Regions from separate parts of the Arthrobacter sp. ASL1 genome, predicted to be linked through region 1. Evidence: riboswitches for the same ligand, from Rfam matches in the RefSeq annotation. Region 1 holds a riboswitch; the other holds the start of a gene.
The links. Region 1 has a riboswitch for S-adenosylmethionine ahead of AC1MEQ_RS10170 (acyl-CoA dehydrogenase family protein). Riboswitches for the same ligand answer to the same signal wherever they lie in the genome.

Region 2: linked by a shared signal. The riboswitch ahead of AC1MEQ_RS05995 (hypothetical protein) and the one ahead of AC1MEQ_RS10170 (acyl-CoA dehydrogenase family protein) in region 1 are both predicted to bind S-adenosylmethionine.

Annotation. Positions count from the first base shown of each region.
Region 1 is NZ_CM155284.1:2,158,765-2,164,085, forward strand. It holds gene AC1MEQ_RS10165 (LLM class flavin-dependent oxidoreductase) at 1-1,261, opposite strand, end outside; gene AC1MEQ_RS10170 (acyl-CoA dehydrogenase family protein) at 1,258-2,523, opposite strand; SAM riboswitch class I at 2,532-2,631, opposite strand; gene acs (acetate--CoA ligase) at 3,000-5,021, shown strand; gene AC1MEQ_RS10180 (hypothetical protein) at 5,040-5,321, opposite strand.
Region 2 is NZ_CM155284.1:1,261,612-1,266,932, forward strand. It holds gene AC1MEQ_RS05985 (SdpI family protein) at 1-354, opposite strand; gene AC1MEQ_RS05990 (siderophore-interacting protein) at 420-1,286, opposite strand; SAM riboswitch class IV at 1,430-1,546, shown strand; gene AC1MEQ_RS05995 (hypothetical protein) at 1,558-2,025, shown strand; gene AC1MEQ_RS06000 (MGDG synthase family glycosyltransferase) at 2,195-3,658, shown strand; gene AC1MEQ_RS06005 (beta-glucosidase family protein) at 3,724-5,321, opposite strand, start outside.

The DNA.
Region 1 (5,321 bases):
CCACGTATTCCACGACGTCCTCGAACGTGCCGGGGGTGATGGCGTAGGCCAGGTTGAACCCGTCGACGTCGGTGTCCTCGACCCATTCGACGAGCTTGGCCGCGACCTCCGCGCCGCTGCCCACGGTCACGGGGCCGAATCCGCCGACGCCGATCCATTCGGCGAGCTGGCGGATGGTCCACGGCTTGCCGTCGTCGCCGGAGGCCTTCTTGAACGTCTCGACCGACGACTGGATGGCGTTGGACTGCACGTCTTCGCCGATCACGTCGTCGAGGTCGTACTGCGACATGTCGATGCCGGTCCAACCGGAGAGCAGGGCCAGGGCCCCGTCCAGGTCGGTGTAGGAGGCGTAGTCCTCGTACTTGGCCTGCGCCTCCTCGGTGGTGGCACCGGTGATGATGGTCTGCATGGTGTAGATCTTCACGTCATGGCGGTCGCGGCCGGCTGCCTCGACGTTGTCGCGGATCTTCTGCACCGATTCGACCAGCAGTTCCTTGGTGGGGCAGTTGACGAAGACCGATTCGGCGTTCTCCCCGGCGAATGTGAGGCCGCGCTTGGAGGCACCGGCCTGGTAGATGACCGGGGTGCGCTGCACCGACGGTTCGGTGATCGCGATGCCCGGGACCTTGAAGTACTTGCCCTCGTGGCCGATCTCGTGGACCTTGGACGGGTCGGTGTAGACGCCGGATTCACGGTCGCGGACCACGGCGTCATCCTCCCAGGAGCCCTCGAGCAGCTTGTAGACGACCTCGAGGTATTCGTCGGCGTGGTTGTAGCGCTCGTCATGCTCGAGCTGGTCCTCCTGGCCCATGTTGCGGGCCGCCGAGGGCAGGTAGCCGGTGACGACGTTCCAGCCGATGCGGCCGTTCGTCAGGTGGTCCAGCGTGGCCAGGCGGCGGGCGAACGGGTACGGGTGCTCGTACGCGGTGCCTGCGGTGACGCCGAAACCGAGGTTCTCGGTGACCGAAGCCATCGCCGAGACCAGCAGGAAGGGGTCGTTGACCGGGACCTGGGCTCCGGCGGAGAGCGGCACGGAGTTGGTGGAGCCGTAGACGTCGTAGGTGCCCAGCACGTCGGCGATGAAGAGTCCGTCGAACAGCCCCTTCTCGAGCGTCTTGGCCAGTTCGGTCCAATAGCCGAGCTGCTTGTAGCGCCAGGCCTGGTCCTGCGGGTGGCGCCACAGGCCGGGCGACTGGTGGACCACGCAGTTCATGTCGAACGCGTTGAGACGGACGTAGCGGCGTTCCGGTGTGGTGCTCATTGTTCTCCTTCGGGGGTCTTGAGGTCACCGACGGCGCTGAGCTTGCGCGGCGCCGTGGCGTTGACCTCGTAGTCGCCGACGATGCGGGACTTGTACATGGCGGGGTTGTGCGTGGCAACCGTGCGCGCGTTGCGCCAGTGGCGGTCGAGGTTGCAGCGGGTGGAGGTCGAGGAGGCGCCGAGCCCGTCGAAGAGCGCGGTGGCGGCGCCCAGGACGAGCGGCTGGACGGCTGACTGTGCCCGGTTGGCCGCCAGCTCGCAGACCGCGTACTGCTCGGCGGCGCTGAGCCCGGGCTGGCCGATGGCCGTCTCGAGCTCTGCAGTGGCGGCCAGCACGATGGAGTCCACCGCGAAAGTGGTCGCGGAGATCTCCCCGATGACCTGCAGCACCTGCGGCTCGTGCCGGGAGGCCAGGCCGGTGCCGGTGCTGAACGCCCGGGTGCGCAGCTGGGTGTGGGTGCGGGCGTCGGCGAGCACGGCGCGGGCGATCCCGGCCTGGACGGCCAGCAGGACCAGCTGGAAGACTGCCGATTCGGGGTGGATTTCCAGCACTGCCGGATCGAGCAGGGTGTCGACGGGGACGCGGGTGAACCGGGTGGATCCGGTGCCGGTGAGCTGCTGGCCGAACCCGTCCCAATCATCGAAGATCTGCACTGCCGAATGCCTGGTGGAGACCACGGCGACGTGCCGGCCGGGCACCCCCGGTGCGGTGGCTGTGACCGCGACCCAATCGGCGAAGATCGTCCCGGTGCAGTAGTACTTCTCCCCCGTCAGCAGCCACCCGGTCCCGGTCGGCTCGACGACGGTGTTCAGTTGGCCGAGGTCGTTGCCGCCGCGCTCGGTGTAGGCGTTGCCGACGATCTGTCCGGCCACGAAACGGGCGAACCAGCGGGCCTTCACGGAGGCGTCCTCGAGCAGGAGCACGGATTCGACGAACCCGATATGCGAGCGCAGCAGCTGGGCGATCTGCGAATCGGCTTCCGCCAGCTCGATCAGCAGCCGGAAGGAGTCCAGCAACGAGGCTCCGAACCCGCCGGCCTCGCGCGGCACCCGCAGGGCACCGAAGCGTGCCTGGTTCAGCCAGCCCACTTGTTCGATCGGCAGGATCCTGCCGGCGTCGCGGTCTGCGGCACCCTCGGCGATGCGGGCGAACACGGGGCGGAAGATCGCGGCGAGTTCGTCGTAGCGGGCATCGGCGGGTACCCCGGGGGTCAGTTTGAGCAAATGGCGGGGGGCCACGTCCTCGATCGGCACGGCAGACATTGAAGATCACTCCATCGGTTCCGGCGTGAGCACCTTCCTCCCGGGTGAATCGGGAAGGGGTTGCTGCGGCGTCATCGAGCCAGATCTCTCGGCCGCTCTGGATGGTTACTGGTTCCATTGGGCCACACGAAGGCCCCCGATGCCAACCGCACCTCCCCCGTGGCGTCCCGGCGCATGCCCCCGGACGCAGCCGCCCAGCCACCCGCGCGCATCGAACGATGGCGGTGATTTCGGGGTTTTTCGCGATAAATGTTCAACGACAACACCCCCGGCGCGTGCCGGATGAAATATTTCGCAACGCGTCACGGAAGTTGCCCCTCCGGCGGCCGGTGGGCTTCAGTGGAGGGGAACCCATCCCGAGCGGCCGAGAGACGTGGCTCCGTGACGCCGCAGCAACCATGCGGGAAGGCGCAGCACCCCCGGGTGCGGCGGCTTCCGGCACAGGTGCTTCCGCCATGACCGATGGAGCTGATTTCATGCGCACTGCCCCCGCTCAGACAACCGCCACCCCCGACCTGGCCGACGTCGGACCCGACACGGTCTTCGCCACCGAGTCCGAGCGCCTCGACTTCTGGGCCGCCGCCGCCGCCCGGCTCGAGTGGGCCGAACCCTGGCACACCACCCACCGCGCCACCCCCGTAGACCCGCAGGCCCGCCGCGGCCCCGAACTGCGCTGGTTCGAGGGCGGGAAGCTGAACGCCGCCGTGAACTGCGCCGACCGGCACGTCGCCGCCGGCCGCGGCGACAAGGTCGCCCTGCATTTCGAGGGCGAGCCCGGGGACCGCCGCACGGTCACCTACACGGAGCTGACCGAACTCGTCTCCCAGGCCGCCAACGCCCTGACCGCCCTGGGCATCGAAGCAGGCGACCGCGTCGTCATCTACCTGCCGGTGCTCGTGGAGACCATCGTCATCACGCTGGCCTGCGCCCGTATCGGCGCCGTGCACTCGCTGGTCTTCGGCGGCTTCTCCGCCGAGGCGCTGCGGTTCCGGGTCGAGGACACCGGCGCCAAGCTGCTGGTCACCACCGACGGCCAGTTCCGCCGCGGCACCGCGGTCCCGGTGAAGGACAACGCCGACACCGCCGTGGCCGGTGACAACGCGATCGAGCACGTGCTCGTCATCCGCCGCACCGGCTCCGACATCGCCTGGACGCCGGGCCGGGACCTCTGGTGGCACGAGGTCGTCGAAACCCAGCCACGCACCCACGCCGCCGAGGCGTTCGACGCCGAGACGCCGCTGTTCATCATGTACACCTCGGGGACCACCGGAAAGCCCAAGGGCCTGGTGCACACGACCGGCGGCTACCTCACCCAGGCCTCCTGGAGCCACGAGTTCCTCTTCTCCAACCCGGACCCGGCCCGCCGCGACGCCGACGTCCACTGGTGCACCGCCGACCTGGCCTGGGTCACCGCCCACACCTACGAGATCTACGGCCCGCTGTCCAACGGCGTCACGCAGGTCATCTACGAGGGCGTGCCCAACGCCCCGCATCCGGGCCGGCATTTCGAGATCATCGAACGCTACTCCGTGACCAGCTACTACACCGCCCCCACCCTGGTGCGCTCGCTGATGGGCTGGTTCCCCGACGGCATCCCGACCGAGCATGACCTCTCGTCCATCCGCCTGGCCGGCACCGTCGGCGAGGCGGTGAACCCCGAGGCCTGGCGTTGGCTGCGCACCCAGGTCGGCCGCGATTCCCTGGTCCCCGGCGACCCGGACGCCGGCATCCCGATGGTCGACACGTGGTGGCAGTCCGAGACCGGGGCCACGATCCTCTCCCCCCGCCAGTCCGACACCGTCTTCAAGCCCGGCTGCGGCACCCGCGCGCTGCCCGGGGTCTCCACCGACATCGTGGACGACGCCGGTGCCCGGGTCCCGGCGCAGGTCCAGGGCAACATCGTACTCACCTCCACCGGTCCGGCAATGGCGCGCACCGTGTGGGGCAACCCGGAGCGCTACTTCACCAGCTACTGGGAGAAGTACGCGGCCCAGGGCTGGTTTCTGGCCGGTGATGGCGCCAAGTACGACGACGACGGCGACATCTGGATCCTGGGCCGCACCGACGACGCGCTGAACGTCTCGGGACACCTGCTCTCCACGATCGAGATCGAATCCGCCCTGGTCTCCCACCCAGCGGTCGTCGAGGCCGGGGTCTGCCCGACCACCGATGCGAAGACCGGGCAGGCGGCGACGGCGTTCGTCGTGCCCCATGACCGCTCGTTGATCGGGGCCGGGACCGGCGTCGGGTCGAGCCCGGAGCAGCTGGCCGCGGCGGCGGACCTGCGGGCCCATGTGGCATCGCAGATCGGCCCGATCGCCAAGCCGCGCGACATCGTGTTCGTCCCGGATGTGCCCAAGACGCGGTCGGGGAAGATCATGCGCCGGCTGCTGACCCAGCTGTTCGAGGGAACGGCGCTCGGCGACACGACCAGCCTGCAGAACGAACCCTGCATCCCGGAACTGCAGCGGATCTGCTCACCGTCCTCGGCGCAGTAGTAGTGGCCGCGCCACGACTCACCCCTCGGCCGCCAAGATCCGGGTGACCGGTTCGCCCACGAGCGCCGGACTGTTCGCCGGTGTGGACCAGACGCGGGTGCGCAGGATCCGCTCGAATTCGATGGCGGAATCGACGGAGTCGAAGTCGAGGTCGATGGAAACGAAGAACGGATCGTCAACGGGCCGGGAGATGCGTTGTGCACGTACCCCGGCCTGCTCCCGGAGACCGGCGAACCGGTCGAAGGCCTCCTTCCACGTGGCATAGTCGGTGATCGGGTGCTGGATTCTCAGGGTGTTCAT
Region 2 (5,321 bases), 900 kb from region 1:
TCAGCGGTGTTCTTGACCGGCCAGGACCGAACGTGCTGCCCGGGAACCGACAACAGAGCCGACGATGACGCCGACCATCAACAGGGCCACGGACAGGACCACCAGGAGCGTGTGCTCGGACTCCGAACCGCCGAAGAACACCGGTGCCAAGCAGATAACGGCGGCAACGCAACCGATGATCGTCGGGGTCCGCGCTGCCCGATGCCCCGCCAGCCAGGTCTGTTCGTTGGCCATCATGGTCGACGTGCGGATCCCTGCCACCGGGTTGACGCCGATGCGTCCATTGGCGCATCCCACCACCACCACGGCAAGCCCGACATAGACAACCAGCAGAACCACCGAAGAAACGATCATCCACCTACCCTAGCGAGTCCATTCCGTGCGTTGCGGGTTCGGAGCCGAGGCCGGCAAATCCCGGGTCAGCCGCGGACGGCGTTCTGGACACCGGATTCGTCGGGGAAGATCTGCCCGATCGGTTCGCGCTTCTCCGCCTGGAACGTCTCCTCGGCCCGGCCGAACGCCCAATACGCGGAGAGCGAGAGCGCCTTGCGGTCCACGCCCTTCTCGTCCGCGAGGTAACGGCGCAGCGCCTTGACCATCTCGCGCTCACCGTGGGCGAAGACCTGTACCTCGCCGTCGTGCCAAGGGCCGGCCATGACGGCTGCGGCCAGCCTGGTGCTCTCCGGGGTGAACGGGCCGCCGCGGTGCAGCCAGTGCACGTTCATGCCCTTGGGGGCCTTGAACTTGACCTCGTCCTTCTCCTCGGCGACCTCGACGTAGACCTCGCCGACGGCGGAGCGGTCCATTGCCTCCAGCGCCGCGGCGATGGCCGGCAGCGCGGATTCGTCGCCGGCCAGCAGGTGCCATCCGGCCTCCGACGCCGGGCGGTACATCCCGCCGGGGCCGGAGAAGCAGACCAGGTCGCCGGGCTTGGCATGGTTCGCCCACGGTCCCGCAATGCCTTCCTCGCCGTGCACGACGAAGTCGATCTGCAGGGTCTGCGCGGCCTCATTCACGCTGCGCACGGTGTAGGTGCGACGCACCGGCATGCGCTCGGGCGGCAGCACGCTGCGCAGCTCGTCCAGATCATAGGGCGGGGTGAGGCCCAGGGCTGGATCGGCGAAGAGCAGCTTGACGTACTTGTCGGTGGCGTCCTTGTTGCGGAACGCGGCGAAGCCCTCGCCGCCCAGGGTCAGGCGGACCATGTGCTTGCCGATCTTGCGCCGGGTCACCACCTCCAGCACCACCAGCGGGCGCGGCGGCCGGGTAGTTGCGGGGACGGTCATTCGCGGATCACTCCTTCGGGCGCCGGGCACAACCCGGCTAAAGTCTTTCCCCCAGCCAATCCCACGCGGACGGCCAACGCAAACCGTGTACGCCATGGGCGAAGAAGTTACCCCGGGGGCCGGATCCGCTAGGCTGGTGAAAGCTTCACGAGCTGCGGCCACGCACGGGCTCCGACCCGGCCGTACACCAACCCCATGCTTCACGGGTGGTTCGGATGACGAAGCGGCCCGGCGCGCACGGTGTCGGGCAAGAGCACGCGAAAGGCACGCCATGGGCCACCTGTCCCGCACCCGCATCGAATCCGTTTGCCATTCCGGTACGCCCGGTCACCTGCCGCCTGCACCGGCCACGCGCCCCGGGCTGCTCGCGGATGCCACCGGCTGGATTCCGGTCACCGTCTTTTTCGACCTGCCGGCCCAGTCGCTGACCATGGCCTGCCCGTCCGGGGCACGCTGGCACGGCCACCACCACGACGTCGGCGCACTCTGGGCGGCCGTGCGTCGCACCGTCCCGGCACCAGGGCACGACGCCGGTTCCCGGCTGCCGCTGGTGGGCTCGGCGGTCTGCCACTGGCATCCGGGCACCGGCGTCCTGGGACTGCCGGCCGATCCGCGTATCAGTGCCGGGCGGTCCTACGTGCAGCTGGTGCCCGGCCCGCTGGAACCGTGCCGGCTGGTGCACGATGCGCAGCTGGCGGCGGCGTTCGCGGCGGTTACAGGAATACCGGTTCGCCGATGAACTCCGCGAGCTCCGTGGCCCAGGTGCCCAGGTTGGGCTGACGTGGACGGTGGTGGGCCCATGGTGCAGACCCGGCCAAGTCGCCCAATTCCTGCCGGCCCTGTCGCGAATGGTATCCGCCAGTAGATGTGGATCGGTGGAAGATCATGCGGTCCGCTACTCTTTCCCCATGCGCAAGACGTCGGCACGGAGTTCCAACACCGCCGGGGGTGAGCGCGTGATGATCCTGTCCGCAGGGGTGGGATCGGGGCATAACAGCGCTGCGGCGGCAGTACAGCAGGCGTGCTCCGCACGCGCCGACATTTCCGAGGTGCAGGTGCTGGACGTGCTGCAGGTCAGTAGCGCGCTCTACCGAGACGTGTTGGGGAAGGGGTACTTCGTCCTGGTCGAGGGCCTGCCGTGGCTGGTCGAGTGGGGCTATGACGCGAGTGACCCGCCTTTCCGGCGCCGCGGCCCGATCGACCCCTGGACTCGGGTGAATGCCTTTCCGGTGGTCCGTGCGATCAAGCGGTTCCGACCGACGGCGATCGTGTGCACGCACTTCCTGCCGGCCCAGCTGCTGGCAACCCTGCTCCTTCGGGGCGTGATCGACGCCAAGACGGCTGTCGTCACGACGGACTACGACTTCCAAGGCCTGTGGCTGACGAGCGCGTTCCACCAGCTCTTCGTGGCCAGGGAAGAGGCGAGGATCGAGCTGACCGCGCTTGGTCTGCCGACCGACCGCATCACGGCCACGGGGATCCCCATCGCGGTGAAGCCGAACACAGCGCCCGCGCGCGACGCCAACGAGCCCCCGAAGCTGTTGATCTCCGCGGGGGCCAAAGGTGGTGACTACGCCGTCGCCGTGGTGCAGCAGACGCTGCACATGCGGTCCGCATTCACGGCCACGGTCGTGTGTGGACACGATGACGCGCTGCGTCGGCGCATCGAGCAGCTGGTGGAGCCTGCTGGCGACCGTTACCGCGTGATTGGCTTCACGGACAAGATGCCGGAACTGCTGCGTCGCGCCGATTTGTTCGTGGGCAAACCGGGCGGATTGACGGCGTCGGAGTGCATGGCGGCGGGGCTGCCCATGGTGTTGGTGAAACCTATCCCGGGTCAGGAGGTCCGAAACGGCGACTACCTGATGGAGCAGGGGGCCGCCGTTCGTTGCAACACCGCCGCAACGATCGGCTGGAAGATCGACGAGGTGCTCCGTGAGCCGGGCCGCCTGCGGCGGATGCAGGCGGCGGCGCGGAGAACCGGTCGTCCTGACGCAGCGGCGGACGTGCTGACTGGCCTGTTGGACGGGCCGTCCCGTCCTCTGGTCGTGACACGCGCGGCGCAGAGGACGATCCTCGCCGCGAGCGAGCAGCGCGTCGTCGCTTCCGACCTGAGGGGCCCCTCCTCGCTGGTCCGCCTGGTCGATCAGGTTGTGGGTAGTACGGTCGCCCTGCTGCGTGCAGAGGAGCTGGGTGATCTGCAGAAGCGGCATGCGACTCTCAACGGGGGTCTGGTTCTGCGGCGGGACCCAGCGTCTCTGTCGCTCCGGTGGGAGTCGCGGCGGTTGCTCCGCACCATGCTGCGCGGTGACGACCTACTGCCCGTCCGCATCGAAGGGCTGTCGACACCGTTGCCACCCCTCACCGAGTGACCGGGACGCGCGCGACCCATATCGACCTCACGCCGGCTGACCATCCGAGGTGCCTTCTTCGCTGGTCACCGCCCTACGCGTCGCAACGGGCCCGCACCCGCCCAACTCGCGGGACTGTGCTGGGTGGCGAGCAGGGCCCAGTCCCCCGCGCGGGGCGACCAGCGCCGTGTCGCCGGATCTCGCTGCAACGTGGGCCCCGCATCCAGTGAGACCTGGACGGTCGTCTCCGCCCCAGGCTCCAGCGTCACCTTCCGGAAGCCCAGCAGCTGGGCTACCGGCCTGCGATTCGAGACGTCAGCGGCATAGACCTGCACGACGGTCGAGCCCTCGCGGTCACCGGTGTTCACGACGAGCACGTCCGCGCTGCCACCCGTGTCGTCGAAGCTGTGGTCGAGGAGCCGGTGTTCGATCGTCGTGTAGCCCAGGCCGAACCCGAACGGGAATGCGGGCGCGTTTCCGTCGCCGTCGAGCCGGCGCTGACCCCACCTGTCGTCGTAGACGACGGTCTTCGCCGCGCTGTCAAACGGCGGTAGATGTCCGGCGTCCGTCGGCAGCACAAACGGCAGTCGTCCCCCGGGCTCCGCGGTGCCGGTGAGCACGTTCGCCAACGCCCGGCCACCCTCCATCCCCCCGTACCAGGCAAGGAGGAGCGCCGGCACACGGTCTCGCCACGCCTCAGTCAGGATCGCGCTGCCGCCGATCAGGACGACGACGGTCCGGGGGTTGGCTGCGGCAACCGCCCGGATGAGGCGCACATCGGAAGGGCGCAGGTCGAGCGAGGTGCGATCGCCGCCTCGGACGAAGCGCGACGCCAAATGTGCCAGAGCGACGAGCAGCCGACGGAGTGGACCCGAGCGGAAGGCCCGTCCGAGCACGCCCACGTCGACGCCACCGGTGACAACCGATTCGCCCTCATCGTGCTGGTCCAGGCCGATGATGACGATCGCCGTCTCCGCCGCAGCCGCCGCCGCGGCCGCGGTGCGTTCGTCCCGACCGGTCGTGGCCGTGATCCGAACATGGGGAAGCGCCTCCCGCAGGCCCTGCAACGGAGAGACCGTGGAGGGGGGCCGGACGCGTGAGGAACCGTGGTCGCCGAGGTTCGCACGTGCCGCGAGTCTCCCGATCACCGCGAGGTGCCTGGTGGTGGGGGCCAACGGCAGCAGCGGCGCCGCACCGGTGATTTCATTCTTCAACATCACGATCGACTCCGCGGCTGCCTGGCGGGCCAGTGCCCGGTGCGCCGGCGAGGCAATCAGCTCGGCGCTCAGCGGCCCCGTCTCCCGGGTCGCGGCATGCAGAACGCTGGTGCGCAGGATGCGGCGCGCGGACCGCATGACCGTCGCGCGGTCGACGTCGCCCTTCCGCAGGGCGCCTGGCAGATCGCGGGCGCGCAGCAGTCGCAGCGGCATCTCCACATCCATCCCCGCCTCGAGGCTGCCGATGGCGTCATGGGTACCGAAGACCCAGTCGCTCGTCACGAACCCCGGGAAGCCCCATTCCTGCCGCAACACATCGGTGAGTAGGGTGCGGTTGAGGTCCATGTATTCGCCCCGCACCCTGTTGTAGGCACTCATCACGGAATCGGCGCCGGCATCGATGACGGCCTTGAAGTGCGGCAAGTACACCTCATGCAGGGCGTGCTCGTCGACCGACACGTCGACCT